3 regions of the Mesorhizobium sp. UC74_2 genome follow, and region 3 is predicted to be linked to each of the others. Evidence: predicted binding sites of a transcription regulator. Region 3 holds the regulator's gene; each other region holds the start of a gene.
What was found. Region 3 encodes LexA, which represses DNA repair genes until DNA is damaged. Its sites were predicted from a motif close to TGTTCNNNNTGTGTTCNG; they were not measured.
Positions count from the first base shown of each region.

Region 1: the regulator LexA is predicted to act here: its motif matches at 2,572-2,589, upstream of ACFJIU_RS25855 (YifB family Mg chelatase-like AAA ATPase).
Region 2: the regulator LexA is predicted to act here: its motif matches at 5,775-5,792, upstream of ACFJIU_RS15515 (sel1 repeat family protein).

Region 1 covers NZ_CP170562.1:5,306,742-5,317,078, reverse strand. Annotated here, with positions in the region: gene ACFJIU_RS25875 (glycosyltransferase) at 1-264, shown strand, start outside; gene ACFJIU_RS25870 (class I SAM-dependent methyltransferase) at 290-988, shown strand; gene ACFJIU_RS25865 (transporter) at 991-1,353, shown strand; gene gshB (glutathione synthase) at 1,566-2,507, shown strand; gene ACFJIU_RS25855 (YifB family Mg chelatase-like AAA ATPase) at 2,670-4,202, shown strand; gene ACFJIU_RS25850 (hypothetical protein) at 4,473-5,252, shown strand; gene ACFJIU_RS25845 (transglutaminase-like cysteine peptidase) at 5,246-5,869, opposite strand; gene ACFJIU_RS25840 (polyhydroxyalkanoate depolymerase) at 6,122-7,399, opposite strand; gene ACFJIU_RS25835 (septal ring lytic transglycosylase RlpA family protein) at 7,699-8,061, opposite strand; tRNA gene ACFJIU_RS25830 (tRNA-Leu) at 8,517-8,601, opposite strand; gene ACFJIU_RS25825 (2,3-bisphosphoglycerate-dependent phosphoglycerate mutase) at 8,743-9,360, opposite strand; gene dapB (4-hydroxy-tetrahydrodipicolinate reductase) at 9,384-10,205, opposite strand; gene ACFJIU_RS25815 (ABC transporter ATP-binding protein) at 10,209-10,337, opposite strand, start outside.
Region 2 covers NZ_CP170562.1:3,168,841-3,179,177, forward strand. Annotated here, with positions in the region: gene ACFJIU_RS15495 (VOC family protein) at 31-438, shown strand; gene ACFJIU_RS15500 (acetyl/propionyl/methylcrotonyl-CoA carboxylase subunit alpha) at 604-2,556, shown strand; gene ACFJIU_RS15505 (ABC transporter substrate-binding protein) at 2,637-3,761, opposite strand; gene ACFJIU_RS15510 (ABC transporter substrate-binding protein) at 3,996-5,120, opposite strand; gene ACFJIU_RS15515 (sel1 repeat family protein) at 5,373-5,639, opposite strand; gene ACFJIU_RS15520 (DUF2147 domain-containing protein) at 6,090-6,431, shown strand; gene ACFJIU_RS15525 (hypothetical protein) at 6,654-6,803, shown strand; gene ACFJIU_RS15530 (hypothetical protein) at 6,819-7,013, shown strand; gene ACFJIU_RS15535 (AMP nucleosidase) at 7,101-8,603, shown strand; gene ACFJIU_RS15540 (DUF922 domain-containing Zn-dependent protease) at 8,630-9,232, opposite strand; gene ACFJIU_RS15545 (DUF922 domain-containing protein) at 9,322-9,921, opposite strand; gene ACFJIU_RS15550 (electron transfer flavoprotein-ubiquinone oxidoreductase) at 10,222-10,337, opposite strand, start outside.
Region 3 covers NZ_CP170562.1:2,160,213-2,170,549, forward strand. Annotated here, with positions in the region: gene gltA (citrate synthase) at 1-734, opposite strand, end outside; gene gltX (glutamate--tRNA ligase) at 912-2,333, opposite strand; gene ACFJIU_RS10530 (ComEC/Rec2 family competence protein) at 2,425-4,977, shown strand; gene lexA (transcriptional repressor LexA) at 5,004-5,726, opposite strand; gene ACFJIU_RS10540 (LysR family transcriptional regulator) at 5,921-6,808, opposite strand; gene ACFJIU_RS10545 (antibiotic biosynthesis monooxygenase) at 6,924-7,274, shown strand; gene ACFJIU_RS10550 (DUF1236 domain-containing protein) at 7,575-7,928, shown strand; gene glp (gephyrin-like molybdotransferase Glp) at 7,978-9,183, opposite strand; gene moaC (cyclic pyranopterin monophosphate synthase MoaC) at 9,183-9,668, opposite strand; gene trpC (indole-3-glycerol phosphate synthase TrpC) at 9,671-10,337, opposite strand, start outside.

The DNA of each region.
Region 1 (10,337 bases), 3.1 Mb from region 3:
TCCATTTTGCTGCTGACTGCCAGCGCGGTCCTGGGCGTGCCGGTGTTTGTCGAGTTCGCCGAAACGGGTCTCGTGCCGCGCATTCCCACCTGGGTGCTTTCGGTCGGACTGCTGCTTCTGTCGATGCTGATGCTGGCAACCGGACTGGTCCTCGATTCCGTCTCGCGGGGCCGGGCAGAGCAGAAGCGGATTTTTTATCTCAGCATGCCGGGTCGCCAGAACAGTACCGCCTCCACGCCAGATGCGTCGAACAGGGCGGCTTGACAGCAATCGTTTTGGAGAAATCTCCTTGAACCGCGAAACCACCAATCGCATCCGCTTTGTTCTCGAAGATGTCCTGCCGCCGGTCATCCGCGACTCGCGGCTGTTCCGCTCTGTCGCCAGCCTGGCCTGGGGCGACCATATCGCGCGGCTGGCTTCCTTTCGCGAACGTGCTCCCTTCCTGACCGCGGAGGAGTACGAGACGCTCTATCGCGACCATCCACGGGTTCATGAGGGCACGGACAACTCGCAGGCCTGCATAGAGAAGATCATCGCCTCGACGGTCGGTCAGTCGGTCTGCGACGTTGGCTGCGGCACCGGCATTCTGCTGAAACGTATTCGCGCGGCGCGCGAAGGCGGCCGCTATGTCGGTGTCGACTTCGTTGTCGAGGATGCGGCCGCCATCGACGGCATCGACTATGTCGCCGCGCGCATCGAGGATCTGCCTTTCGAGGATGGCGCCTTCGACACCGTGGTCTGCACCCATGTCATCGAGCACGTCCTCGAATATCGGCAGGCGATTGCCGAGTTGCGGCGGATTGCCCGCAAACGCCTGATCATCGTCGTCCCGCGCGAGCGGGAATACCGCTATTCCTTCAATCCGCATTTCAACTTCTTCCCCTACACGCACTCGTTCCTGCGTGCGATGCATCCGGTGCCGACCAGCCATGTCTGTGTCGATGTCGGACGCGACATCTTCTACTGCGAAGACCGGCCCGGGGCTTGATCGTGGTCGGCGCGCTGCCTTTTCCTGTGCTGGCGGGTCTGGTGCTGACGCCGCTGATGATTTCGGCAGGTCAGGTCCTCTTCAAGCTCACAAGCGCGCGCGCCGGCGCGGCCGACCTGGCTGGCCTGATCGCAACCATCCTGGATCCTTACCTGCTCGCTGCCTTTGCCATCTATGGCATCGGCACGATCGTCTGGGTCTATGTGCTGAAATCCGTGCCGCTCACCGTCGCCTATCCGTTCATGGCGATGACCTTCTGCGTCGTGCCGCTCCTTGCCTGGGGCCTGCTTGGTGAGGCCCTTACGGCGCGATATATGCTGGGCACGGCATTGATCGTCGGCGGTCTGATCGTCATCAACGCCTGAGGTCGATGCTCTTGCGCCTTCCACCGCTGGTGTCACCGGTTAGGCGGTTGCGGCGCTTGACAGGTTGAGGCGCGTCGCTTCATGTCCTGCTCGTTGGAGTGTTGCCGCTTTTCGCGGAAACGCGGGACGCTCTAACTCTTTGTTATCGTGCAATTCCGAACGCAGAACCGCTGCGCACTCTTGCTGGAATTGCTCCAGATTGGAGACCCTGCATGTCCCTCGAAGTCGCCGTCCAGATGGACCATGTCTCGACCGTCAACATCGCCGGCGACACCTCCTTCGCGCTCTCCCTGGAAGCGCAACGGCGTGGTCACAGATTGTATCACTACACGCCGGACCGGCTGTCATTGCGCGATGGCAAGGTCTTCGCTCGGATCGAGGCGATGCAGGTGCGCGACGTCAAGGGCGACCACTTCACGCTCGGCGAGGCTGTGCGTACGGATCTCGCCGAGATGGACGTGATCCTGCTGCGCCAGGACCCGCCCTTCGACATGAACTACATCACCACCACGCATATTCTTGAACGCATCCATCCGAAGACGCTGGTGGTGAACGACCCGGCCTGGGTGCGCAACAGCCCCGAGAAGATCTTCGTCACCGAATTCGCCGACCTGATGCCGGAGACGCTGATCACCAAGGATCCGCAGGAAGTGGCCGCTTTCCGCAAGGAGTTCGGCGACATCATCGTCAAGCCGCTCTACGGCAATGGCGGCGCCGGCATCTTCCATCTGCAGGAGGCCGACCGCAATCTGGCCTCGCTGCTGGAGATGTTCGGCCAGCTGTTCCGCGAACCCTACATTGTCCAGCGTTACCTGAAGGACGTGCGCAAGGGCGACAAGCGCATCATCCTGATCGACGGCGAACCGGTCGGCGCCATCAATCGCGTGCCCGCCGAATTCGAGTCGCGCTCCAACATGCATGTCGGCGGCCGGGCGGAGAAGACGGACCTGACCGCGCGGGAGCGCGAGATCTGTGCCCGTATCGGTTCGTCGCTGAAGCAACGCGGTTTCATCCTCGTCGGCATCGACGTGATCGGCGACTACATGACCGAGATCAACGTCACCTCGCCGACCGGCATACGCGAAGTGAAGCGCTTCGGTGGCGCGGACATCGCCGCCCTGTTCTGGGATGCGGTGGAAGCCAAGCGCGGCTGACCTTCCCGCGGCCGTTCCGTTGCTTCGCCAGGGCGGCAACGCGACGACATCCTGCAAGCGTTTTTGTTCATGTATTGTTCTTGATCTGATCGGGAAACCATGCTTTTCTTGACCCCGTGGCCGTTGCGGCCATGCGGGTAGGCAGCCCGCCTGGGGGCTCGGATGGTTTCTCGCGTTCGCACGGTGGCGTTCCAGGGCATCGAGGCCGTGCCGGTCGACGTGCAGGTGATGATCGCGCCGGGCAAGGTCGGCATGTCCATCGTCGGCCTGCCGGACAAGGCGGTGGCCGAGAGCCGCGAACGCGTCCAGGCGGCGCTTCACGCCTCCGGCCTGTCGATGCCGGCGCGCAAGGTGACGGTCAATCTGGCACCGGCGGATCTGCCGAAGGAAGGCAGCCACTACGATCTGCCCATCGCGCTTGGCCTGATGGCTGCACTCGGCGCCATACCGGGCGACATGCTCGCCTCCTATGTCGTGCTGGGCGAGCTTTCGCTGGATGGCACGATCGCGGCGGTGGCGGGTGCGCTGCCGGCGGCGGTCGGCGCCAATGCCGAAGGGCGCGGGCTGATCTGTCCGCACGCCTGTGGCCCAGAAGCGGCCTGGGCCGGCCCCGACATCGATATCGTCGCGCCACGCAGCCTGATCGCGATGGCCAACCATTTCCGCGGCACGCAGGTGTTGTCACGCCCGGAACCCGGCGTGCATCAGAGCGCACGCAACCTGCCGGACCTCGCCGATGTCAAAGGCCAGGAAAGTGCCAAGCGTGCGCTGGAGGTGACGGCGGCCGGCGGCCACAATCTGCTGATGGTCGGCCCGCCCGGGTCCGGCAAGTCGATGCTGGCACAGCGTCTTCCCTCGATCCTGCCGCCGCTGGCACCGAAGGAATTGCTGGAAGTCTCGATGATCGCCTCGGTTGCCGGGGAACTCGCCGGTGGCAAGCTGACCGACCGGCGGCCATTTCGTGCGCCCCATCACTCGGCTTCGATGGCGGCAATGGTTGGCGGTGGCGTGAGAGCACGTCCCGGAGAGGTGTCGCTTGCCCACAATGGCGTACTCTTCCTCGATGAATTCCCGGAATTTTCGCCGCAGACGCTCGATGCGCTGCGCCAGCCCTTGGAAACCGGCGACTGTGTGATTGCGCGCGCCAATCATCGCGTTGCATATCCGGCGCGCATCCAGCTGGTCGCGGCGATGAACCCGTGCCGTTGCGGCATGGCCGGCGAACCCGGTTATCGCTGCCTGCGCGGCGATCGTTGCCGGACCGACTATCAGGCCCGCATTTCAGGACCGCTGCTCGACCGCATTGACCTCAGGGTCGATGTGCCGGCCGTTTCGGCCAGCGATCTGATCCGCCCGGATCAGGCGGAGCCGAGCGCGGTTGTGGCAGAGCGGGTGGTGCGGGCGCGCGAGACCCAGCGCCGGCGTTTCGAGGCTCAAGGCATGACCGGCGTTGCGCTCAATGCCCATTGTTCGCCAGCCATGATCGAGGCGATCGCGGCGCCGGATACGGCTGGCCTTGCCCTGCTCAGCGAAGCCAGCGAAAAGCTCGGCTTTTCCGCTCGCGCCTACCACCGCGTGCTGAAAGTCGCGCGTACCCTGGCCGACCTCGATGATTGCGAAACGGTCGGGCGCATCCATCTGGCCGAGGCGATTTCGTATCGCATGGCTCCGGAGCGTTTGTCGCAAGCCGCTTGAGGAGCAGTCCATCGGCCGTATTGCCACGCGCGGCGACTCACTCTCGAATGACGATCCCAGCTGAACCAGGGTCCCGTCTTGATCGAAATTCTTCAGCCCTCTCCCTTCGCACCTCTGCCGGAACCGGAGCCCGGCTGGTTCGACGTTTCCTATGCCATCACGGGCGACGGACTTCTGGCATTGCTCAGATCCACCTGCGATGTGACGGGAAACTGGTATCGCAACGTAAAAACCAAAGGCGCTGGCCGGCCGCTGCTGACCAAGGACACGATGGCCAGGCTGTCGATCTTCGACGGCATGACGGAGTACGGGACGATCGAATTTCCCCTGGAGACGGCGTTTCCGGTCTTTGACACCCATCAGGACGGCGGCTGGATCGTCGCCAGTGCCCGCTGCAGGCCGACCGACGCGAACGCGATGCTGTTCAACGACAAAGGGGGCGTCGCCAACCGATTTTGTCTCGGCGACGGAATCGAGCATCTGCAATGCGATGATCGCGGCAACATCTGGGTTGGCTATTTCGACGAAGGCGTATTCGGCAACGATGGCTGGAAGCTGCCGGGAACCAAGGCGCCCATCAGCATGGCGGGCCTGGTTCAGTTCGATCCATCGGGCAACGTCCTCTGGCGGCTCGACGATCCATCCATGGCCGATTGCTATGCCTTGAACGTCAGTCGCGGTACGGCCTGGGCCTACTACTATACCGATTTTCCAATCGTCGAAATCGCGACCGCGACCAGCCGCACCAGGATCCGCCAGACGACGGTCACGGGCGGGCATTCGCTGGCCTGCGACTCGGAAGGCGCCATGATCGTCGGCGGTTACTCCCCTCACAAGGATCGTGTCACCTTGCTGGAATTTCGAGACGCAGTCCAAAACGTGGCTCGTTTTCGCCATGCATTGCAAAGCACGTTTTCCGAACGTGCCTCGCTCTGTCAGGCACGCGGGAATACGTTGCACATCGTGCAGAACGGCTTCTGGAATAAATTGACGCTCGACGACGTCCGCCTGGCCGCAGCGCAGCGTATGGCGAAAAGAAACCGCTACTGAACAGCGCCCACCAGCACCTGCTGGCCTTCGCGGATCGAGACCCAGCGACCGGTGTTGTCGATGGCCTGGCGCTTCAGGAAGCGATAGCCGCTCTGATCCCAGGGCTTGACCTTGTCAGTCAGGTTGTCGAGCACAAAATCGCCCTTGTCGGTGCGCACGGTGAGCACCGCATGGCCTTCGCCATCCGGCTTGCGCACGACCGTCACCAGCAGGTTCGCAAGGGAAATACCTTGCCTGGCCAGCCGGCGACGCTTTTCGAGCACATAGTCCTCGCAGTCGCCGACGCCCTTGTCCGGGTAGGCCCAGACCTCATCTTTGCCGTAGATCTCCTGGTCGCTGAGCGGCTTGACCGCGGCGTTGACCGAAGCGGTGACGCGGGTCAGCTTGCCCCACAGCGCGGACGTCAGCCTGGCCGGCGCCAGATCCTTCGGGCGAACCGAGCATTCGGCTGGACGCGTCTTGCAGAATTCGTAGTGGCCGATGGGCTGGGTGGTCGGGCCGCCGGTCGCCATGGCTCCCGCCGCGGAGGCTGAGGGCACCGCCCAGACCGCAGCAGCGATCCCGATCGCCGCAGCCGCAAAGACACGCAAACCTTGCGTCGCTGGTGAGGAATTCATCGTCCCCCGCTCGCCCCTGTTATTAACGAAACGTTAATGAGGATTTACATGGCGTGTCAATTCGTCCCTGTGGCGGATTCACCGAAAGGGTTAACCGCGCCGTCGTCATTGCGCTGATTGCGCAACACCCGGCGATGCCGATTTCACGCGAAATCCGGTCCAGTCAGGAAAATAACAATGCGGCGGCAGGGTTCTGCGAACCATCCGCACGCAAAATGGCGGCAACATACCGCCCTATTCACAAATACGTGATCAAGCCTGAGCCGGCTTGCTGGCCTTCCGCTTCACGGCGACCCTGTTGCTGCGGCCGTAGCTGGTGATGAAGTCAACGATGCGCGGCACGATCTCCGAGCGGAAGCGCGAGCCGTTGAACACGCCGTAGTGGCCAACGGCAGGTTGCACGTAGTGTGCCTTCATGTCGGCAGGGACGTTCGCGCACAGACTGTGCGCCGCCTCTGTCTGGCCAAGGCCGGAGATATCGTCGTTCTCGCCCTCGACCGTGAACAGCGCGACGTTGCGGATGGCGCTCGGGTCGACCCTGATGCCGCGATGCTTCATCTCGCCTTTCGGCAGGGCATGGCGCACGAACACGGTTTCCACGGTCTGCAGATAGAACTCGGCTGTCAGGTCCATCACCGCCAGATATTCGTCGTAGAATTCGCGGTGCTTCTCGGCGTTGTCGCCATCGTTCTTCACAAGGTGCATGAAGAAGTCCTTGTGGGCGATGATGTGTCGGTCGAGGTTCATGCTCATGAAACCGGAAAGCTGCAGGAAGCCCGGATAGACCTCACGGCCGAAGCCAGGCACCGGCCATGGCGCCGGCATGACGACATTGTCGCGGAACCAGTCGATGCCCTTTTCCTCGGCCAGCAGATTGACCGCGGTGGGGTTGCGGCGCGTGTCGATCGGGCCGCCCATCAGGGTCATGGTGGACGGCGCGAAACGATCGCCGCGCGCTTCCATCAGCGCCACCGCCGCAAGCACGGGCACCGAGGGCTGACACACCGCCATCACATGGGTGTCGGGCCCAAGCTCGTGCAGCATGTCGATGACATAGTCGATGTAGTCGTCGAGGTCGAAATGGCCGGCGGAGAGCGGAACCATACGCGCGTCGACCCAGTCGGTGATGTAGACCTCGGCATGAGGCAGCATCGCCTCCACCGTGCCACGCAGCAGCGTCGCGTAATGCCCGGACATCGGTGCCACGATCAGCAGCTTCGGGTCGCTGCGACGACCCGCCGGCAGCTGGCGCTGGAAATGGATGAGGTTGCAGAACGGCTTCGACCAGACGACGCGCTCCGTCACCGGCACGGGCTTCCAGTCGACCACGGTCTTGTCCAGGCCGAACGCCGGCTTGCCGTAACGGCGCGTGGTGCGCTCGAACAATTCCGCCGTTGCGGCGACCGAGCGGCCCCATGGCGTGTGCGAAAACGGGTTGAGCGGATTGGTGTAGAGAACCCGCACCGCCTCGGCATAAGCACGTGCCGGCTGCAAGGCAGCATGGTTCATCTCATAGAACTGGTAGAACATCTAAAACGGTCTCCGCTGCCCTTGGAACGAAGGGCGACAAGCGGCCCAGCCGCTTCACTCTGTCGCAACGAAGTTAACAAGAAATTGTTGCGGCGCAATAGATCACGTTGGGTGAGTTATCCCCATACTTTAGGCCAAAGCCTTGGAAAAAGCCGGGCGGGAGGCCCAGCCGGCTATGAGTGCAGGTGCGAAGACACTGCTTGGACGTGAGAAGAGGGGGCGCCGCGCCATTGGTCGATCAAAGAAAAAGCGCCGTTACGGGGCGGCGCTTTTTCTTTTGCTTTCAGGCAATGGCCGGATCAGACCCTGGCCATGCAGACGGCGGCGTGGCCGGAGCTGACGAAGCCCAGCTGGCTGGCAGCACCGCGCGACAGATCGAGCACCCGACCCTTGATGAACGGGCCACGGTCGTTGATGCGCACGACGACGCTCTTGCCGTTGTTCTTGTTGGTAACCTTGAGCCGGGTGCCGAAAGGCAGGCTGCGATGAGCGGCAGTCAGGGCTGAAGGGTTCATGCGCTCGCCCGATGCAGTCTTCGAGTGCAGGGCATACCAGGAAGCGCGGCCGCATTGCGCAGCGGCGGAGGAGGTGGACGCGCCGGCGGCAAGGCCGACTGCGACGGTGACCGCGGCAAGGGCGGCCTTCTTCTTGTTGATAGTCATCCCGAGGGAACGGCTCCGTTAATCGTTCGGAGGCCGTAGGGTGAAATGCGGCGGCAAATCCGGCGCGTTTCGGGCGATTCCGTGGCAGGTGCACACGTTTTGAAACATCAGGAAACAGTCTGTCAGACTATTGTCCGACGAATGGGCAGTGCAGATTGCGAATCGCGGCGCCCGAAGACAGGATCCCAGTAGCGCGCACGAGTCTGATCTCCAAGTACAATTCCAGAACTCTTCCATGAAATCTGAGCTGTCGCTGGATCGTTCTGTCGTTACCACACAGCGGATTATCCTGCGGCTCAAAACCGGCCTAGTTCTTCCATCGCCGGACAAAATCATCTGTCGACTGTGGAAGACCTGCAGGTCGGCGTGTTGCAGGGACCGGAAATGAAAAAGCCCGGCATGGCCGGGCTTTTTGCAAATGCTAGCGGCTTCGTGTCGAAGCAGCTGCGGAAACTTGGTGCCCAGAAGAGGACTCGAACCTCCACGCCTCGCGGCACACGGACCTGAACCGTGCGCGTCTACCAATTCCGCCATCTGGGCTGGTGGGCGCTCATGTAAGCGGGCAGACGGACCCTGTCAACGCGCTTTTTTCATGCAATGCGAAGGCAGCGCACAAATGCCGGCCGATGGCGCCGGCAAATTGTCACAACGCGGCCGCCCCGCCCAGAACCGGAGCCTGTTTCAGGCCAGGACTTCCTTCGAGGCCACGGTCGAATCGGCGTTGAGCTGATAGATGACCGGCACGCCGGTGCCGAGTTCCAGCTTGACGATCTCTTCGCCCGTCAGGCCGTCCAGCGCCATGATCAGTGCCCGCAGCGAATTGCCGTGGGCCGCGACCAGAACCGTGCCGCCGGAGAGCACATGCGGTTGCAGCGTATGCAGGTAATAGGGCCACACGCGCGCGCCGGTGTCTTTCAGGCTTTCGCCGCCGGGCGGCGGCACGTCATAGGAGCGGCGCCAGACATGCACCTGGTCCTCGCCCCATTTCTGGCGGGCATCATCCTTGTTCAGGCCCGACAGCTCGCCGTAGTCGCGCTCGTTGAGCGCCTCGTCGCGTATCGTCTTCAGGTCGCTCTGGCCCACGGCGTCGAGAATGTGCTGGCAGGTCTTCTGAGCGCGCTGCAAGCTGGACGTGAAGGCGATGTCGAACTTCAGTCCGCGCGCCTTCAACTTGGCGCCGGCGGCCTTGGCCTCGACATGGCCCTGTTCGGTCAGGTCGGGATCGCGCCAGCCGGTGAACAGGTTCTTCAGGTTCCAATCGCTCTGGCCGTGGCGCACGAGCACGAGAGTTCGCGACATGTTTTCTCCTTACGAATAATAGGTCAGTCGACCCGGCCAAGGCCGAGCACGTCCCGCATCGAATAGAGGCCGGGCTTGCGGCCGTGTGCCCAGAGCGCCGCCTTGACGGCGCCACGAGCGAAGATGGCGCGGTCCTCGGCATGATGGCTGAGCGTGATGCGCTCGCCCGGACCGGCAAGGAACACCGAATGCTCACCGACCACCGAGCCACCGCGCAGCGTTGCGAAGCCGATGGTCTTCGCCTTGCGCGCGCCGGTATGGCCGTCGCGCGTGCGCACGCTGTTTTCAGCCAGCGCGATCTCGCGACCGGCCGCGGCCGCCTCGCCGAGCAGAAGGGCGGTTCCCGAGGGAGCATCGACCTTCTGGCGATGGTGCATTTCGAGAATCTCGATATCGAAATCCTCCGGGTCGAGCGCCTTGGCCGCCTGCTCGACCAGGACGGCGAGCAGATTGACCCCGAGGCTCATATTGCCCGATTTCACGATCGTGGCGTGGCGCGCGGCGGCGGCGATCGCCGCATCGTCTTCGTCCGAGCATCCGGTGGTGCCGATGATGTGGGCGATGCGCGCCTGGGCGGCATAGCCGGCGAACTCGACGGTGGCGGCGGGCGAGGTGAAGTCGAGCACGCCGTCGGCCTTGGCGAAGGCCGGCAGCGGATCGTCACCGATCGCCACGCCGATCGGGCCGATGCCGGCGATCTGTCCGATGTCCTTGCCTATGTGAGGGGAGCCTTTACGCTCGACGGCGGCGGCAACGGTCGCCCCGGGTATCGTGGCTATGGCACGAACCAGAGCCTGGCCCATGCGGCCCGCGGCACCCACCACCACCAGCTTCATCTCGCTCATGCGTTATCCCCCGGTCGTTCCATCGGCCCTGTCTGCGATCGCTTCGACCTTGCCGTCATCGACCAGGCCAAGCCCCTGCCCGCCTTGCAGGTTGTAGAAATGGGCATAGGCACCGTTCGGCCTGGCAAGCAA
Region 2 (10,337 bases), 1.0 Mb from region 3:
TCCTCCGTTAGCCAACATCGGAGGATGACCATGCAATTCCATCGTGGCCGCCTGATCGACCATGTACACCTTCGGGCAGCTGACCTGGAGGTGACCAGGCGTTTCTATCGCGCCGTGCTTGCCGCCATCGGCCGCGTCGATTCCATTCATGAGGGCGACAGCTTCTTTTCCGCCGACGAATTGTGGATCGACGCCGCCAACGGGCCAACATCGCGGGTGCACCTCGCTTTCCAGGTCCCGGATCGCGAGACGGTAGCGAAATTTTACGAGGCAGGGCTTGCCGCTGGCGGCAAGGATAATGGCGGGCCAGGTGAGCGCAGTTATCATCCCGGCTACTACGCCGCCTTCCTGTTCGATCCCGACGGCAACAACATCGAGGCGGTCTTCCATGGCCCTTTCGAACGTTCCGCGCCTTCGGTCGTGATCACGCCGAAGTAGATGCGAGCAGAAGCAGAAATGCCCAGGACAGGTTTCGTCGAGACGGATTTCGCGAGGGGTAGCTTGGTGCAATCGCACGCCAACGCCTCGCGAAAGGAGTTCAATTCGTTGCTGGTGGAGTTCGCGAAGAGCGCTTGAGCCGTCTTTTCGCCGATGGAGGCCCCAATGTTCTCAAAGATCCTGATTGCCAACCGCGGTGAAATCGCGTGCCGCGTCATCCGCACGGCGCGCCGACTGGGCGTGACCACCGTGGCGGTCTATTCGGACGCGGATGCCACCTCGCTGCATGTCGCCATGGCCGACGAAGCCGTGCATATCGGTGCATCTCCTGTTGGCGAAAGCTACCTGAAGGGAGATCGCATCATCGCCGCGGCAAAACAGACAGGCGCCGAGGCCATCCATCCCGGCTACGGTTTCCTCTCGGAAAATCCCGACTTCGTGGATCAGGTCATCGCTGCCGGCCTGATCTTCATCGGTCCGTCAGCCGATTCCATCCGCGCCATGGGTCTCAAGGACGCCGCCAAGCGACTTATGGAAAAAGCCGGCGTGCCGGTGGTTCCCGGTTATCACGGCGAGGCGCAGGACATCGTACTGCTTGCAGGTAAGGCCCGCGAGATCGGTTATCCCGTGCTGATCAAGGCGCGTGCCGGCGGCGGCGGCAAGGGCATGCGTCGCGTCGACAACCCCGACGATTTTTCGGAGGCTCTTTCCGGTGCCCGCCGCGAGGCCAAGGCAGCCTTCGGTGACGACCGCGTGCTTGTTGAGAAATATGTCGACAAGCCGCGCCATATCGAAGTGCAGGTGTTCGGCGACAATTTTGGCAACGCTGTGCATCTTTACGAGCGCGACTGCTCCGCGCAGCGCCGCCACCAGAAGGTTATCGAGGAAGCCCCTGCTCCGGATATGACGCCCGCCCTGCGCAAGGCGATGACCGAGGCAGCGGTCAAAGCCGCCAGAGCAATCAAGTATTCTGGTGCCGGCACCATCGAATTCATCGTTGACGCGTCGCAAGGGCTCAAGGCCGATCGCTTCTGGTTCATGGAAATGAACACGCGCCTGCAGGTGGAGCATCCGGTCACCGAGATGATCACCGGCGTTGATCTGGTCGAGTGGCAGCTGCGTGTCGCCTCGGGCGAGAAACTGCCCAGGACGCAGGAGCAGATCACCCTTTCCGGCCACGCCTTCGAAGCGAGGCTCTATGCGGAGGATGCTGCAAGAGGCTTCCTGCCGGCGATCGGCACGCTGCACCATCTGCGTTTCCCCGAACAAGCATCGGCCGGTGCCACCATGCGCATCGAAACAGGCGTGCGTGAGGGGGATGCCGTCTCGCCGTATTACGATCCGATGATCGCCAAGCTTGTCGTGCATGGGAATGACCGTACGGCCGCACTTTCGGCGCTGGAAACCGCATTGGCGGCAACGGAAATCGCGGGCTCTGTCACCAATACGGCCTTTCTGGCGGCTCTGGCCGCAGACCCGGATTTTGCCGCGGGCGATGTGGACACCGGACTGATCGGCCGCAAGCAGGAAAAACTGACCACCATTCCCGCTCCAGGCGACGAGGTCATCGCCACGGCGGCACTCGCAGCCGCCGATGTTGCGGAAAATCGCGATCCGTCCAATCCGTGGTCATCGCTTGTCGGCTACGCCCATTTCCATGCGGGCGCTCGGAACATCGCACTCAAGGCAGGCGAAAGCACCATCAGCGCCCGGATCACCGCACGCACCGACGGCGGGTTCGACGTCGCCACCGACAATGGCATCCATTCGCTGCGTGCCGGTGGCGGCAAACGGTTGGCTCGCTGGCCGGAGCACGTCACCGTCTTCTCCGGCGCGACCGGTTACAATTTCGGCGTTCCGGACCCGCTCGCCAAGGCGGATGACGCGGGCACAGGCGCCGGCAATTTGCGCGCGCCGATGCCTGGGCTGGTCAAGGTGGTGCGCTCGGGACCGGGTGAAACCGTGGTCAAGGGACAGCCGCTGCTGATCCTGGAGGCCATGAAAATGGAGCATACGATCGCCGCCCCTCATGACGGCACCATCGCAGAGATCGCGGCCGAGGGTGCGCAGGTAACCGATGGCACCGTGCTCGTGAGGTTTGTCGAAACGGATGCCTGAGCGGCTGGTATCGCCCCTTTCAAAAAGAGAATGGCCGGGACAGGCCCGGCCATTCTCCGATGGAAATCGAGCCGACGAACTCAGTCCAGCTTGATCGGCGCGTACTTGCCGTCGTGCCACTGGTTGATGTCGAACTTCGGATCCTTGATGTCGCCCTTTTCGTCGAGGGTGATCTCACCAACGACCGTGCTGATGGGCTTGCCGTCCTTCAATGCCGCCGCCACCTTGGCCGGGTCTTCCGAACCGGCGCGTTCGATGCCTTGGGCAACCGCCTGGATGACACCATAAGAGAACAGCGTGAAGCCTTCCGGCGAGAAGCCACCGGCCTTGATCTTCTCAACAGCGTCCTTGGCCTCAGGCTTGGCCTGGGGATCGGACGGGAACACGAACATCGTGCCTTCGCCAGCCGGGCCGGCGATCTGCCAGAATTCGGGATTGGAAAGGCTATCCGGCATGATCAGCTGGAAATCGAAGTTCTGTTCCTTGGCCTGACGTTTGATCAAGCCACCTTCCGGATGATAGCCGCCGAAATAAACGACATCCGCCTTCAGTTCCTTGAGTTTGGTGACCAGCGCCGAATAGTCCTTCTCACCGGCGTTGATGCCTTCATAAGCGACTTCCTTCAGGCCACCTTCATTCATGGTCTTCTTGACCGCATCCGCAGCGCCCTGACCGTAGGCGCTCTTGTCGTGCAGCAGCACGACATTCTTGCCGGCATATTTCTTGGCGATCCAAGGACCGACGAAGTTGCCGCCGGCGTCGTCACGGATGTAGAGGCGCAGGATCGTCGGCCAGCCCTTCTTGAAGGCAGCTTCGGTCAATTCCGGATTGGACGAAGCCGGCGTGATCATGACAATGCCGTTCTCGGCATAGATAGCAGACGCCGGGATGGTGGAGCCGGAACAGGCGTGACCATCAACGAACTTGATGCCTGCAGCCGCGATGCGGTTGGCGACTGAAACGGCCTGCTTGGGATCGCAGGCATCGTCTTCGACGACGATCTTGATCTTCTTGCCACCGATGCCGCCCTTTTCGTTGATCGCCGCGGCAGCGGCATTGGCGCCCTGCTTGAACTGATCACCGATCGGAGCGAGCTGACCGGTCATCGGGCCGACCACCGCGATGGAAATATCTTCGGCGTATGCCGCCGAGGCGCTGAGCACCGTGGCAAACACGGCTGCGCCCAGGAACTTTGCTGATTTCAACTCGAACCCTCCCATTGCCTTGCGCAAGCCCTCCCGGCTGCGCTTGCGTGCAATGGGCGCAAAAATTTGCAGTTCGTCAAGCCCATCCGGGCTGCATTGCATGCGTCCGGTTAATGCAATGATCAATTCTTGTGATCGAAGTCAAAACTCGCTTCAGTCTTGTCGAAGCATCGGAAATCAGAATGGCCGGGACGAGCCCAGCCATTCTTCTGTTCAGCAGAAACCTGCCAAGGATCAATCCTGTTTGATCGGCGCATATTTGCCGTCATGCCACTGATTGATGTCGTATTTGGCGTTCTTGAGGTCGCCCTTCTCATCGAAGACAACCTCTCCCACGACGGTGCTGATCGGCTTGCCATCCTTCAGCGCTGCGGCAACCTTGGCCGGATCATCGCTGCCGGCGCGTTTGACGCCTTCGGCGATGGCCTGGATCGTTGCATAGGAGAACAGCGTGAAGCCTTCCGGAGCGAAACCCTTGCCCTTGATCTTCTCGATGGCTTCCTTGGCTTCCGGCCGCGCCTGTGGATCCGACGGGAACACGAACATCGTGCCCTCGCCGGCTGGGCCGGCGACCTGCCAGAATTCAGGGCTGGCGATGGAATCCGGCATGATGAGCTGGAACTTGAGACCCTGCTCGGCCGCCTGACGCATGATCAGCCCGCCTTCGGGGTGATAGCCGCCGAAGTAGACGACGTCAGCCTTGAGGTCCTTCAGCTTGGTGACGAGCGCCGAATAATCCTTCTCGCCGGCATTGATGCCTTCGTAAAGGACGTCCTTGAGACCGGCCTCGTTCATCGTCTTCTTCACGGCGTCGGCAACGCCCTGGCCGTATGCGCTCTTGTCGTGCAGAACAACAACATTCTTGCCGGCATATTTCCTGGCGATCCAGGGGCCGATAAAGGCGCCCTGTGCATCGTCACGGGTATAAAGACGCATGATGGTCGACCAGCCTTTCTTGGCCGCGTCGTCGGTCATCAACGGGTTCGAGGAGGCCGGGCTCATCATCAGCGCGCCGGCCTCGGCGTAGACAGCGGAAGCCGGAATGCTCGAACCCGAGCATGCATGGCCATCGATGAACTTGACGCCGTTGCCGACGATCCGGTTGGCCACCGAAACCGCCTGCTTGGGGTCGCACTGGTCATCTTCTATGTCCAGCTTGATCTGCCGTCCCCCCACGCCGCCAGCAGCGTTGATCGCCTCGGCGGCTGCCTGTGCGCCCTGCTTGAATTGATCGCCGATCGTGGCGAGCTGCCCCGTCATCGGTCCAACAACCGCGATGGAAATGTCGTTGGCATAAGCCACAGAGGTGCTCAACGCCGTCAGCAACAGCGCTGTGCCCAGGAATTTTGTTGTTTTCACTCTAACTCTCCCATTTTGCGCTCCCCTTTGTCGCGCACGATCGAGAATGGGTGAAAAAAACCGTCGTTCGTCAAGCCCGGCCGAACAAAGCGAAAACCGCGCCGGTCTTGTCACGACCGGTCGCGGTTTTCTCGCTATTCCCCCGAGCAGAGCCTGAGGAAGTCTTCCCTGTTGTCCGGTCGATCCGGCTAGCCGGTCGCCTTCCTTGGTATGCGCCGTTGGAGCGGCGTCACCATCCCTTTGGGATGGAAATCAGTGCGTGGTCATCCATTCGCGGGCATCGCGCAGCGCCTGTGCGATTTCGCCCTTGGACATTGCCGACGAGAGTTCCGAACGCCATTCGGCGGCCCGCAGCGAACCCTTGATGGCTGCGATGTTGAACCATTTGTGAGCGGCAATGACATCGGTCTCGCAATCGCGGCCGGTTGCATACATCACGCCAAGTTCGAAGAGAATGTCGGCCTGCGCGGTTGCGCCCATCGTGCCGACCCCAGCTTCAAGCATTTCGAAACGTGCCATTTGAAATCCCCTTGTCTGACCCTGTTGCTCCTGAAAGCCGCCGTCCGTTTCTTGGTGTGGACGTGCGCTCTTCCGATGCTTCACAGGATGCCGGGGACGCTTGAATCCGTCGTTAAATGGCTTGCTTAATTTGAGGAAAACAAAGCTAAAACAAGAAGTAAACGTGAGGAACCGTTAAGGATAGCAAGGGCGCGATTGCGGGGTTTCCATTCAAATTCGATGAAAATTCGCGACTGCGAAAACAAGGTTTCGCTAACCACGGCGAAGCTTCCATTTTGGTAAGAAATTGAAATCGCGCATTTCCAACGTCTTACGAAGGTCAAAGAAAAGCAGCTTTCCTTCCCCAGCGGCACGGCTTTTGTTTTACCGGGGACTGGATTAGCTTACCTGAGCGTAAGGGATGGAGAGGCTGGACCCGGCGTCCAGTTGAAGCGCAAAGGGAGGAACTCGATGTTTCGCAAAGTCAGCCTGGCACTTGCTGCCACATTGATCATGTCGGGTATGGCGCTCGCCGACCCGATCGAAGGCAACTGGAAGACCGCATCCGGCGCGACTGCCGCGATCTCGGGCGGCGGCTCGTTCTCGATCACGCTGAAGACCGGCAAGCACGCCGGCAAGACCATCGGATCATTCAAGGCTGCCGGCGACGGCAAATATTCCGGCACGATCACCGATCCGGACACCGACAAGACCTATAACGGCAAGGCTTCGCTGTCCGGCAGTTCGCTCAAGATGAGCGGTTGCGTGCTGGGCGGCCTGATCTGCAAGAGCCAGACCTGGACCAAGCTGTAACCGGACAGCCCATAGCGACATGACGGCAAGGCGTTTCCGCCACGCGGAGGCGCCTTTTCTTATGGTGCCGAAGAGACAAGCTCCCCCCTTTTCAGAACGGGAGGACAAGTCAGGACGTTTCAATTTCCCGTCAATCATTTTGAACCCTGGATGAACGGCAATCTCAGAAGAGGTTCAGCCACGTTGCGGCATTCTCTCCGACATTGAAGGAGAGACACCCAGATGTTCGCGCGCCGCTTCACAATCGTCTGCCTGCTGACGGCGCTGTTCGGCATGGGTTTTGCGATCCTCGTTGCAGAGAATGCACGGCTGGACCACGGCTGGAACCAGGCTGGCCTGCGATGCGGCACCACCTGCTCCAGTTCATTTTGATCGAGACGAAACGCCATGACCTCGTTAGCGCAAAACGCCATTACCCTGCTGAGGCTTCTGCCCCGTGCAACACTGATCCTGCTGTTGCTTGCAGCACCGGTTCTGGCAGTGCCGATGATGCGTGCCAATGCCGGTTCGACCATAGAAGCGCCAGCACCCAAGAAAACGGGACTTGGACTGGTCCTGCTGGTGAGTCTGCAGCGCGCCTGAATGCTGCAGCAGCATCTAAAAAAGCAAATAGCGAACCGTCCGAGGGACACCCCTCCCAACTGTCATTTTCCATCTCTATAATGGGTCATGGAAAAGCGAATCTACCCACAAGCGATTGAAACCGTGGTCATGCCGGAGCCCTACGCCCGGCAATCCTTTGACGATGCTGGCAAGGCCGTCGCGGCGCTGCGCGCGCTGTATGAACGCAACACCAAGTTCCTGCGCGATTCCTTCTCGGCGCTGGCTGCCGGCGGCGACAACGACAAACGCTACCGCGCCTTCTATCCCGAGGTGAGCGTCGTCACCAATTCCTTCACCCAGGTGGACTCGCGCCAGGCCTACGGTCACATGCCGACACCTGGCCAGTTCTCGACCACGATCACCCGGCCGGACCTGTTCCAAAGCTACCTGACCGAACAACTGCGGCTGATCATGCGCAACCATGGCGTTCCGGTCATCGTTTCGGAATCGGAGACGCCGATCCCCGTGCACTTCGCCTTCCTTGAAGGGACCTATGTCGACAGCGCAGCGGCCGAGCGCATCCGCCGGCCGATCCGCGACTTGTTCGATGTGCCGGATCTTGACGGCACCGACGACCAGATCGCCAACGGCACCTTCGAAGTGGCGCTGGGCGACCCACGACCGCTGGCCCCCTTCACCGCCCAGCGCATCGACTACTCCCTGCACCGGCTGACCCACTATACGGCGACAAGCCCGCAGCATTTCCAGAACTTCGTTCTGTTCACCAACTACCAGTTCTACATCGACGAGTTCTGCGCGATGGCGCGCGATCTGATGGCGAAAGGTGGTGAGGGCTATACCGAGTTTGTCGAGCCGGGCAACGTCGTGACGAAACCGGGCGCTACGATGCCAAGTGAAGGAATTGCACCGCCACGCCTGCCGCAGATGCCCGCCTATCATCTGAAGCGTGGCGATCATGGCGGTATCACCATGATCAATATCGGCGTCGGCCCTTCCAACGCCAAGACGATCACCGACCACGTCGCGGTGCTGCGCCCGCATGCCTGGCTCATGCTTGGTCATTGCGCCGGCCTGCGCAACACACAGGCCTTGGGGGACTACGTACTGGCGCATGCCTATGTGCGTGAAGACCACGTGCTGGACGATGACCTGCCGGTGTGGGTGCCGGTGCCGGCGCTGGCCGAGGTCCAGGTGGCGCTCGAAGAGGCTGTCGCCGAAGTGACAGGGCTTTCCGGTTACGATCTCAAGCGGGTGATGCGCACCGGCACGGTCGCCACCATCGACAACCGCAACTGGGAGCTGCGCGATCAGCGCGGCCCGGTGCAGCGGCTGTCGCAGTCACGCGCGATCGCGCTCGATATGGAATCGGCAACGATCGCAGCCAATGGTTTCCGCTTCCGTGTGCCTTACGGGACATTGCTGTGCGTTTCCGACAAGCCGTTGCACGGTGAGTTGAAACTGCCCGGCATGGCGACCGAGTTCTACAAGCGGCAGGTGTCGCAGCATCTCACCATTGGCATCCGTGCCATGCAGAAGCTGGCCGAAATGCCGATGGAGCGGCTGCACTCGCGCAAGCTGCGTTCGTTCTCCGAGACCGCATTCCAATAGAAACCGGCCCCCGTCGTCCTGCGACGTCAGTTGCCGTTCACCAGTTCGAGAATGAGCCGCTGGATGGCTCCGCCGGCGCCCATCTCGACACGATCGAAATCACGGCTCTGCTGGCGCTGCGTGACAGAGGCATCGGAAAGCGGTTTCTGGATTTCCTGGCGGATCTTCTGGCAACCGGGATCGTTGGGCACCGATACGCCGATGGTGGTCCGTTCGATCTGCGCCAGCATCGCCTTGATGTGGTCGCCATGCACCTTCTCGTGGCGACGAAGGCCGTCGATGAAGATATCCCAGCGCTTCTGTACTGCAGGCGGTAGCGGGTTTGCAGGCTTGGGCAGTGTGTAAGTGATGATCAGCGTTGGCGTTGCCGACTTCAATGTGCAGCCACCGTTTTCCGGGACGTAGTTTCGTCTCCAGGTGAGCTTAAAGAATGTGTGCGCGATGACGCGGCCACCGCTTCTTCCCACTTCCGGCCCATTCTGACCGATCGACGCGTAGAGTTCAGCGCCGGTGGTGCCGGTGACAGCGTAAGGTTTTTCCTGCTCGATGGTCTTGGCGATGGCGGAAGTTGCAGCCAGAAGCGCAGCCACACACGCCGAAAGGAGGCCAAGCCCGGTCTTCAAAGTCATGCTGTCCCTGCCATGATGCCATTTTCGTGCGCACCATAGATGCCGAACCGGCGGCGATCAAAACGGAATCGGAATTTTCCGCTGCTGGATCAGCGCTCGCGCACAAGCCTGGCGACCAGCGCCTCGACCCGACCGCCTTGACGGTGCTCACGCTGGTCGAAGGCGACCTGCTTGGCTTCAAATTCCTCGTAGATCGCATCGACACGCCGCTGCGCCTCACGCTGTGTCTTGATGCAGTGCGGATCATTGGCGACCGCAAGATCGGTGATGGCGCGTTCGCCAGCGGCAATTCCCTGCCTGGCGATGCGGCCGTGCGTCTGCTCATGTGCGCGTACGCCGGCGAAGAACCGCTGCCACCGCTTGCGCAAGGCAGATGACATCGGCGTCGTCACATTCGGGTACATATAGGTCATGTCCAGCGTCGCGCTGGCAGCCTTGACGTGGCAGACATCAGCCTTGGCCTTGAGATCGAAATTCCAGTCGACGGTGTAGGAGGTCTGGGCAATGGCCCGTGTCAGGAAGCCGTGCTTGGGACCGCTCTTGTCCATGGCGTCGATCAGCGCCTGGCCGCTTTCACCCGCGATATCATAGGTGCGTATATGGGTGATCACTTTCGAGCCGGCGGTCGCGACACCTGGCGCGCCTATCGCTGCCAGCAGAGCGAGACTGCAGAAAATAGACCGGCCCATCAGATATCCTCCCGCGCTCGCCCATTTTATCACTGTTGGGGTGCGAGCACAGGAGCATAAACGCTACCATACGGTCAAATTAAGGCCCTTAGGGTCCTTTTGGAGCCTTAGAGCAATTCCAGGAAAAGTGTGTAACGGTTTTCCGTCTGGAATTGCGAAAACAAAGAGTTAGAGCGTTTCCGTGAAAACCGGAAACGCTCCAGAGACCGCGGCTAGGCGGAAGACGCTCCAAAGCGTCGGCGATACGCACCGCATTTACCGGAATCGATCCCGAATTCCTGCCGATGCGCGGTCCCGAAACTACATGTTCTGGTAGACTGGCCCCTCGCCACCCTGCGGCGGCACCCAGTTGATATTCTGGTTCGGGTCCTTGATGTCGCAAGTCTTGCAGTGCACGCAATTCTGCGCGTTGATGA
Region 3 (10,337 bases):
GAAGAGCCAGCCAGCCGCACCGTGGAGGTCGAGGCGTTCTGCTCATGGTCGGCATGAAGGATGAAGATGCGCTCCATGGCGCGTGCCAGCACCGGATTGACCTTGTATTCCTCGCAAGGCACGGCAAAGCACATATGCAGGAAGTTGGCAGCGAAGTTGAGCTCGTTCTTCGGATAAACGAAGGGCTGGCCAATGTGGTATTTGTAGGCCATCGCCGCGATGGTCGGCATCTTGGCTATGAGGCGCACGGACGCAACCATGCGCTGGTAAGGATCGGAGATGTCGGTCGAGTCGTGGTAGAAGGCCGACAGGGCGCCGACCACGCCGCACATGACCGCCATCGGGTGCGCGTCGCGGCGGAAACCGGTGAAGAACCGGGTCATCTGCTCATGCACCATGGTATGGCGCGTGACCCGGTAGTCGAAATCGTCCTTCTGCGCCTTGGTCGGCAGTTCGCCGTAGAGCAGCAGGTAGCATACCTCCAGGAAATCGCCGTGCTCGGCAAGCTGATCGATCGGATAGCCCCTGTGCAAGAGCACGCCGGCATCGCCGTCGATGTAGGTTATGGCCGACTCGCAGCTCGCCGTTGACGTGAAGCCGGGATCGTAGGTGAAAGCTCCGGTCGTCGAATAAAGCGCACCGATGTCGATAACGTCCGGACCGACCGAACCGCTTCGGACCTTGAACTCGTGGGTCTTGCCGTCGAGCTCCAGTTTCGCCGTCTGTCCGGTCATTGCAAACTCCTTCTTGTTCCCTGGTCTGCAGGCCAGGACGATCCGCTACGCGGAACGCCACAAGCCCTTGAAATGCGCGAGATTACAGCCGCCGGAATAGTTAGGGCTGATTGATCCGGCGGCAATGTTGCACCGCAAAAGAAACCTTTCAATGCTAAAGTTCTTGGACCAGAACTCCTAATCGATTTGATCTGCGATGCGAGCAAGACTTTCGTCACGACCAAGCACGGCGAGCACGTCGAAGACGCCGGGTGAGGTGCTGCGGCCGGTCAGTGCCGCACGCAGAGGCTGCGCCACCTTGCCGAGTTTGACGCCCGCCGTTTCGGCATAGGCGCGTACCGCGGCTTCGGTCGTGGCGACGGTCCACTCGTCAAGTGCCTGGAAATGGCCAAGCACGGCTTTGAGAACGGCCTTTGCGTCGACGTCGAGCAGCGAGGCTGCTTTTTCGTCCAGTTGCAGCGGTCGCTGGGCCGCGATGAAATAAAGACTGTCGGCCAGTTCCACCAGCGTCTTGGCGCGTTCCTTCAGGCCGGGCATCGCCTGCAGCACCTGGGCTTTCTTCCTGTCGTCCAGCTGGTCGACCAGTGCTTCCCCATTGGGCAGATAGGGCAGCGTATCGAAAAACACCTGGGTCAGCGCCGCATCGTCCATACCCCGCATGTGCACGCCGTTCAGCGCCTCAAGCTTGGCGAAGTCGAAGCGGGCAGCACCCTTGTTGACGTCGACGATATCGAACCACGACACCATCTGCTCGATCGACATGACCTCATCATCACCATGGCTCCAGCCAAGGCGGGCGAGATAGTTGAGCAGCGCCTCAGGCAGGTAGCCCATGGCGCGATAGGCCTCGACGCCGAGCGCGCCATGACGCTTGGAAAGCTTTGCACCATCGGCACCATGGATCAGCGGAATATGCGCCATCTTTGGCACATCCCAGCCCATGGCGCGATAAATCGCGGTCTGCCGGGCGGCGTTGGTCAGGTGATCATCGCCCCGGATGATGTGAGTGACACCCATGTCGTGATCGTCGACCACGACAGCATGCATGTAGGTCGGCACGCCGTCCGAGCGCAGGATGATGAAATCGTCGAGATCCTTGTTGGGAAAACGCACCTCTCCCTGCACGAGATCGTTGACCACGGTCTCGCCTTCGCGCGGCACCTTGATGCGGATCGCACCTGCCACACCCTCCGGAGCCTCGGAAGCATCACGGTCGCGCCAGTGGCCGTTATAGCGCGGCGGCAGTCCCTGCGCGCGGGCGGATTCACGCATGACGTCCAACTCGGCTGGCGTCTCGTAGGCATAATAGGCCTTGCCCAGCCGCACCAGTTCCTCGGCGACCTCGCGGTGGCGCGCGGCGCGCTGGAATTGCGAAACGGCCTCGCCGTCCCAGGTCATGCCCAGCCAACTCAGTCCTTCGAGGATGGCGGCGGTGGCGGCGTCAGTCGAGCGCTCGCGGTCGGTATCCTCGATGCGCAGCAGCATCTTGCCATTGGTGTGCCTGGCGTAGAGCCAATTGAACAGCGCCGTGCGTGCGCCGCCAATATGCAGATAACCAGTGGGGGAGGGAGCGAAACGGGTTACGACCTGATCGGACATGGAACTCTCGGGAAGAAGCGCAGGAGCGCGGACTTTCGTTGTTTGGGCGTTCATGTAGCATAGGAGGTCAGGGGCGCAAGGGGCAGGCCCGATGGCTGGACCGGGGAGGGTTGGGCGAGGGGGCGCTGATGCCGAACAGGGCATCAACGAGCGTCTTCTATTCGTGTCTCCGGCCGTCGATGACAGCAATGCCGCGGCGGCATCGCCTGACATTCAGCCGATCGGAATGCCATCATCGCTCGATGATCTGCTGGCAGCGCGCCAGCATCCTCGTTCCGATGCCCTGGATATGCCTTCCGGCGACAAGCCATGGCTGGAAACCCGCTGGCAGAACTTGCGAAAGCTGGTTGGCGGGGACCTGCGCGGCCCGTTCGCCGGGGCGATCGCGTTGGAGCTGGATCGCGGCGTCGCGTTCCTGTTCGCGCCGGTCTTTCTCGGGGCTGGAGCGACGGTCTATTTCTCACTCGATCGCGAGCCGGCCTTCGCGCAGTTGATTGCCGGCAGTGCTGTCCTTGCTGTCATTGCGCTGCTTTCACGCTCCCGCCTTGGCTTGCATCTCGCCGCGATGGCCGTCCTCTTCCTCGTGCTCGGTATCCTTGCCGGCAAGGTCGAGACGTGGCGCATGCCGAGCAACGTACTGGGAGCACAGGTGTCGACCAGGGTGACAGGCCGCGTCATTTCAGTCGAGCCGATGGCCAGTGGACGCACGCGGCTGACGCTCGACGTCATCGGTACTGAAAAGCCCAAGCTACGCTATCAGCCGGAGCGGGTGCGGCTTTCGGCTTTGGCAATGCCGGCCGAAATCCGCGCCGGGTCGATCGTGTCCGGCTATGCCCGGCTGATGCCGCCAGCCGGTCCGGTGCGGCCCGGCGGCTATGATTTTTCTTTCGAAAGCTATTTCGACGGGATCGGCGCGACTGGGTTCTTCATGGGCAAGCCGAAGCTTGAATCCCTGGAGAAGGTACCTGCATCGCTGCCCACTCGGCTGTCGGTGGCCGTCGAGACCGCACGCGAAACGATCGCGGATCGCATTCGCGCTTCGATTGGTGGGCCTGAGGGCGAGATCGCCGCGGCACTGATTGTCGGGGTGCGCGCCGGCATTCCGGACTCCGTCAACGAAGCCATGCGAAGGACGGGTATCTATCACATCATCTCGATATCCGGCCTGCACATGGCACTCGTCGCAGGAACCGTGATGTTACTGCTGCGCGGCGCTTTCGCGTTGTTTCCGGATTTCTCAGCGCGCCGGCCGGTCAAGAAATATGCTGCGTTCGCAGCCATTTGTTCGATTTCCGCATATCTCGCGATCTCCGGGGTGGTGGTCGCGGCGGAGCGTAGTTTCATCATGCTGTCGGTGATGCTGATTGCGGTACTGTTCGACCGAGCGGCGCTGTCGATGCGCAACCTGGCAATCTCGGCGATGATCGTGATCCTGACCGCGCCGCATGAAGTGGTCGGTCCGTCTTTCCAGATGTCGTTCGCCGCGACTGCCGCCTTGATCGGCGCGTATGCGGCTTGGGCGCAACGGCGTGAAGTCATGCCTACCCCGGCACCGCTGGCACGCTCGTTCACCGGCTTTCTCGCGCACAAGTCGCTGATTGCGGTTGCTGGCATGGCAGCAACCTCGATCATCGCCGGCCTTGCCACGGCGCTGTTCGCGGTCTGGCATTTCCAGCGGGTCTCACCCCTGAGTTTGTTCGCCAACCTGGCGGTGATGCCAGTGGTTTCGTTTGTCATGCTGGCTGCCGTTCTCAGCGCGATTGCCATGCCGTTTGGCGCCGATGGACCGTTTCTCTATGCGATGGGCAAGGGACTGACGGTGATGATGGTGATCGCGGACTGGATTTCGCAGCGCTCCCCGGTTGACGGGGTTGGCCTTGTCTCGACGCAATCGGTGCTCTTCATTGCCGTGGCGCTTGCCATCGGTGCGATGGCGACGACATGGCTACGTTTGCTGGCATTGCCATTTGTGCTGGCCGGTCTGACAGCGATGGGCAATGTAGAAACGCCCGATGTGTTGATCTCGGAGGACGCACGGCTCGTTGCCCTGCCAGTCGGCGATGACAAACTCGCTGTCAGCCGGGCACGACCCAATCCCTTCACGCTCGACAACTGGCGCCGGGCGCTCAACGTAGAGACGACGGTCTTGCCAGAAGATGTTTCGAGTGACGTCGAACTGACTGTAGAAAATGCACTCGACATGCCGCTTGGCACGCCATTCCTGTGCACACGCCAGCTGTGCTTCGCTCGCCATCCATCGGGTGCTGTCGTGGTGACGACCGCTCGCATCGATGCAGCCAGATCGGCTTGCGGAGTCGCGGCACTCATTGTGATCGACGATGCGACCGCACCAGACCCCTGCAACGATCCGACTGTGGTGGTCGTCACCAAGCAGGATCTGGCCCGCGTCGGCAGTGCTGCGGTGCGCTTCGATTCCTCGCCAGATAAGCCGGCTAATATCTCGTTCGCGATCGATGCCAAAGATCGACCCTGGCATGTCCAGCGGGAATTTACGCGCGAGGCGAGGGGATTGCCGCCTCGTCTTGAAAAAACGCCTAAATCCAAGCCCAAACCGTCGAACTCAAACCACCCCGCCCATTCAGACACACAATTTCCCGGAAAGTCTGTTTCCGGCAATCTGTAGTCGGCTAAATTTGTAGGGTGTCCGGTCTAATAGCGACGGATCAATCCGACCAGTTTACCCTGTACCTTGACCCGATCCGGTCCAAAGATTCGTGTTTCATAGGCAGGATTGGCTGCTTCCAACGCAATCGAGGCACCCTTGCGACGGAAACGCTTGAGCGTCGCCTCTTCCTCATCGACCAATGCCACGACGATCTCGCCGGGATTGGCCGAATTGGCATTGCGGATGATGACCGTATCGCCATCGAAAATGCCGGCTTCGATCATGGAGTCGCCTTTGACTTCCAGGGCGTAGTGCTCGCCTCCCGAAATCATGTCCGGCGGTACGGAAATCGAATGGGTGCGGTGCTGGATCGCGTCGATCGGTACACCGGCAGCGATGCGTCCCATCACGGGGATGGAAACGGAAGCTGCGACGTCGTCGTCATTGCTAGGCGCCTGCAGGCGTTGCGGCTCCTTGGGTACAGAACGCCCCAGGCTGCCCTGGATGACCGCCGGAGAAAATTTCCTGGCTGCGTTAAGGCCGGGAGCAATCGAATCCGGCAACCGCAGCACTTCCAGCGCGCGAGCCCGGTTCGGCAATCGGCGGATGAAGCCACGTTCCTCCAGAGCAGTTATTAGCCTGTGGATTCCTGACTTGGAGGCCAGGTCCAGCGCCTCTTTCATTTCGTCGAAAGAAGGGGGGATTCCGCTTTCCTTCAGCCGCTCATGGATGAAGAGCAAGAGCTCATGTTGCTTGCGTGTCAGCATCGCCACCCTCCGTGGAACGGAACCGGAATCAGAAAAACAAACCCGGAACAAACACTATCTGTTCCATTTGTGTTCCGCAACCATTTAAAGTTTAATGAATTTGTTGACGCTTTGTTCAGCCTAGCAAGAAGCCAGGCCGTTCTCTGTTGCCATATCTCCCGTCGCAGAGCCGGCCGAAGGATGCTGCCCTACCCTTACTCGGCAAATAGATTCTCAGCCATGTAGTCCACGAAAACCCGTACTTTGGGCGAGAGATGGCGATTTGTCGGCCACAATATTCGAAACGTACCCGTTTCGCCGAGATAATCCGTCAGCAGCGGTACCAACTTGCCTTCGGCCAATTCTGCAGACACGGCGAACGGCGGCAGACAGGTGATACCGAAGGACCGTTCGGCGAGGTAGATCAGCGGCTCCAGCGTGCTGGCAACGGTGGTCACGGGAAGATCGAGTTTCAGGTCACAACCGCTGCGCACGAGGGGCCAGGGCTCGAGCCGCCCCGAATTCGCATAACGATGGTGGAGACAGCGGTGCTTGAGCAGGTCCTCCGGCACTCTGGGCGTGCCATGTTCGGCGAGATATTTCGGTGCCGCGACGAGTTTGTGCCGAAAAGTACCGAGTTTGCGGCTTATCAGGCGCGTGTCCCGGATGTCTCCGGTGCGGATCACCGCGTCAAAGCCCTCTTCGATGACGTCGACCAGCCGGTCTGTAAAATCAAGGTCGAGATTGATATCCGGATATTGTTCCATGAAGGCCGATATAGTGGGCATCAACAGCATGCCCGCGAGCGGGAGAGAGACGCGAAGCTGTCCTCGAGGGCTCGCCTGCGATCTCGAAAGCTGGATCTGCGCTTGTTCGTATTCCGATTGAATGCGCCGGCAGGTTTCGAGAAAGAAACTGCCTTCCTCTGTCAGAGCCATACTCCGTGTCGAGCGGTGAAAGAGACGGGCGCCCATTTCGTTTTCGAGCCGCGCAATCGCCTTGCCGACGGCCGAGGCTGTGAGGCCGAGCCGGCGCGCGGCACCGATAAAGCTACCGGCTTCCGCAACCTGTACGAAGATACCGAGTGGTCCAAGCTTGTCCAATTGCGGAATTTTCTTCGTTATTGATGGGAGAGAATGGGCATTTATCTGCTCATCTGTCCTGAATATCCAGAGGTTGCCGCGGCAAGATCGCCGCAATCGTCAGATGGAGACACTCATGGACAAGCCTACCGCAGCCTTTTCTGCATCTCCTCAGTCAACGACTTTTGTCGTGAACGTCATTCACGCCCATCCAGGAAAGCAGGAGGAGGCGTTTGCTGTCATCCAGGATGTCGTGCACTACGTGGCAGAGCGCAAGGAAGGTTTTCTCTGGAGTACGCTCGCCAAGAGCACCGACGGCGAAACCGTCGTCAATGTCGAAGCAATCCACGGTGCCGGCAATGTCAGCGAGTTTTTCTCCGATCCTGTATTCCTGGAGAAATTCCGGAAGCTCGACACCGTATCGAGAAGCGAATTCCACACCTACACGGTCGATGACCTTGTCTTGCCGAAGCGCGCAGTGAAGTGATCGTCAGATGAACTGCCCGGGGCAGCACTGGATATCCAGTTGTACCACTGCCGCTGACAGCATCGAAAACAGGCGCACCCATCGCTTCAGGTGAGCCGAAAATATCCGGGAGCCAGCGGCGGACAGGAGTCTGAGCAGCCCGAACAAAGTGACGTTGTCGGCTCCCGGTATTGTCTCAGAGACCGCATCCTCTGGTCTCGTTCGCACAAAGTCGCCGCAAGAAGACCTTAATTTATTTCGGAACGTGTATCTGCCAGCGACATTCTTCCTTTGGGCAATCTTGCTTGAAAGGAGAGAACGATGAAAACGCTTCTTCCTATGTATGCCCTTTGCGCAATGCTCGCAGGCATTGGCGCCACCTATGCACAGGACACCGTGGTGGTTCCAGAAACGCGGACCTTGGTGGTCCCCGAAGCACGGCCAAATGCGATCGTGATCCAACCGGAGCAAAAGACCGTCATCCGCGAATACGTCCACAAGAATCCGGTGGCCTCAATCAACGTTCTGGGCTTGGAGCTCAATCTGGGCTCGAGGGTACCCGAAACGGTGACGCTCCATGAAGTTCCCGACACACGGTACCGCTACACTGTCATCGACAACAGGACAGTTCTCGTGGATCCGGAAACCCACGAAATCGTCGAAGTCCTGAATTGATCCGATGATCGAGCCCTGGCTGACGGAAGACAGCCAGGGCCCCCTGGAGTCAGCGCAGCATCAATACGTTGCAGATGGAGCCGGCTTCTGCTGCCGCAGCGTGCGGCGCTCGAATGATCAAGCCATTGGCCTCCGAGAGAGTCCGGAGCATCGAGGAATCCTGCACGCCAAACGGGGTAGCCCTCAATGCGTCGCCGTCGAGTTCGACCCGGGCACGGATGTAGTCCTGACGGCGGTCATTGGCTCCCATGTTGGTGGCGAGCCGCGCTTCGCGGATGTTCTGGCTGAAAGGCCGTCCACCGAGTTGCGCGAGCAGGGGTTTCAGGAAAAGTTGCGAGCAGACCAGACTAGCCACGGGGTTGCCGGGCAGCCCGATGCAGCGGATTGCACCCATGCGGCCGAACATCAGTGGTTTTCCGGGGCGCATGGCGAGCTTCCAGAAATCCAATGTCATGCCTTCACCGGTCAGGACCTCATGGACGAGATCATGGTCTCCGACAGAAGCGCCACCCAGCGTGACGATCACGTTGGCGCCAGCCTCGACTGCCTGCCGTATTGCGGCGGCTATTGCTTCCCTGTTGTCGGGGGCGATGCCAAGGTCCAGCGCACGCGCACCGACGGACTGAGCTGCCGCTGCCACTCCATAGGCATTGGACGAGATGATCTGATCCGGCCCCGGCGTGCTACCAGGTGGAAGCAACTCGTCGCCGGTGGCGATGATGGCCACCAGTGGGCGGCGCACCACGGCAACGGCCGGATGGTTGGCGGAAGCGGCAAGCGAGAGCGCGGCGGCGTCGAGAACCCGGCCCTTCTTGAGCAATACGTCACCGGCATTGAAGTCCAGGCCTTTGCGACGGACATTACGCCCCTCGGAAGAGGGCTCGTGAACCTCGATCGTGTCGTCGCCGAGGTCGCTTACGTTTTCCTGGATCACGATGGTATCGGCGCCGGTGGGCAGAGGTGCACCCGTAAAGACACGCACCGCCTCGCCGCTGCCGACTGTGCCCCGGAACGCACGGCCGGCTGGTGCGCTGCCGATCACCTTCAACCTGGCCGGCGTTGCTGCGACGTCGGCAGCTTTCGCTGCATAGCCATCCATGGCGGAAGCATCGAAAGGCGGCTGGGTGCGCAGCGCCGCCAACGGGGCCGCCAGCACCCGGTCAAAGGCGTCCGCCAACGCTACGGTCTCGGCACCAAGCGGTTCGGCATCGCTCAGCAGCCGCTGTAACGCTTCTTCGACCGGAACCAGCGACATCAGGCGCCCGCCTTGTAGTCTCCGGACTTCCCGCCGGTTTTTTCCACCAGCCTTATGCCGGAGATGGTCATTGCGCGATCCACTGCCTTGGCCATGTCGTAGATGGTGAGACAGGCGACTGAAGCGGCTGTGAGCGCCTCCATCTCGACGCCGGTCTTTCCGGTGACGCGGGCAAGTGCCGTGACCTTCAGGCCAGGCAAGGCGTGGTCCGGTTCGATATCGAGTGAAACCTTGGTCAACAGCAGGGGATGACAGAGCGGGATCAGCTCATGTGCCTTTTTTGCGGCCATAATCCCAGCGATGCGGGCAGTCCCCAGCACATCGCCTTTCTTGGCATTTCCGTCGAGGATCATGGCCAGTGTCGCAGCCTGCATCGAAACGCAACCTTCGGCCACCGCTGTGCGCACCGTCTCGGCCTTGTCGCCGACATCGACCATGTGCGCCTCGCCCTGCGCACCAAGATGGGTGAGGGCGTTCCCGGACATCTTCAGACGGCCTCGGCTCTGGCATCGAGGCCGAGCAATTCGCGCGTTGCCGCTGTTACGTCGGCCTGCCGCATCAGGCTCTCGCCGACGAGGAAGGTGCCGATGCCGCTTTTTTCCATGCGGCGGCAGTCGTCATGGGTGAAGATGCCGCTTTCGCTGACCAGCAAGCGATCGGCCGGCACCATCGCCGCCAGCCGTTCTGAGGTTTCGAGACTGGTCTCGAACGTGCGCAGGTTGCGATTGTTGATGCCGAGGAGGCGCGACCTGAGTTTCAGGGCGCGCTCGGTCTCTTTCTCGTCATGCACCTCGACCAGCGCGTCCATGCCGAGCGAAAAAGCGGTATCCTCGAGCTCCGCGGCCAGGCGATCATCGACACTTGCCATGATGATGAGGATCGCGTCGGCGCCCCAGGCGCGCGCTTCGTAAACCTGGTAGGGATCGAACAGGAAGTCCTTCCGCAATGCCGGAAGAGCAACAGCCTCGCGGGCCGAGGTCAGGAACTCCGGCGCGCCCTGGAAAGATGGTGAATCGGTCAGCACCGACAGGCAGGCAGCACCGCCGGCCTGGTATGCCTTCGCGAGGACCGGTGGGTCGAAGTCGGCGCGGATCAATCCCTTGGACGGGCTTGCCTTCTTGATCTCCGCGATCAGCGCAAAGGCACCGGCAGCG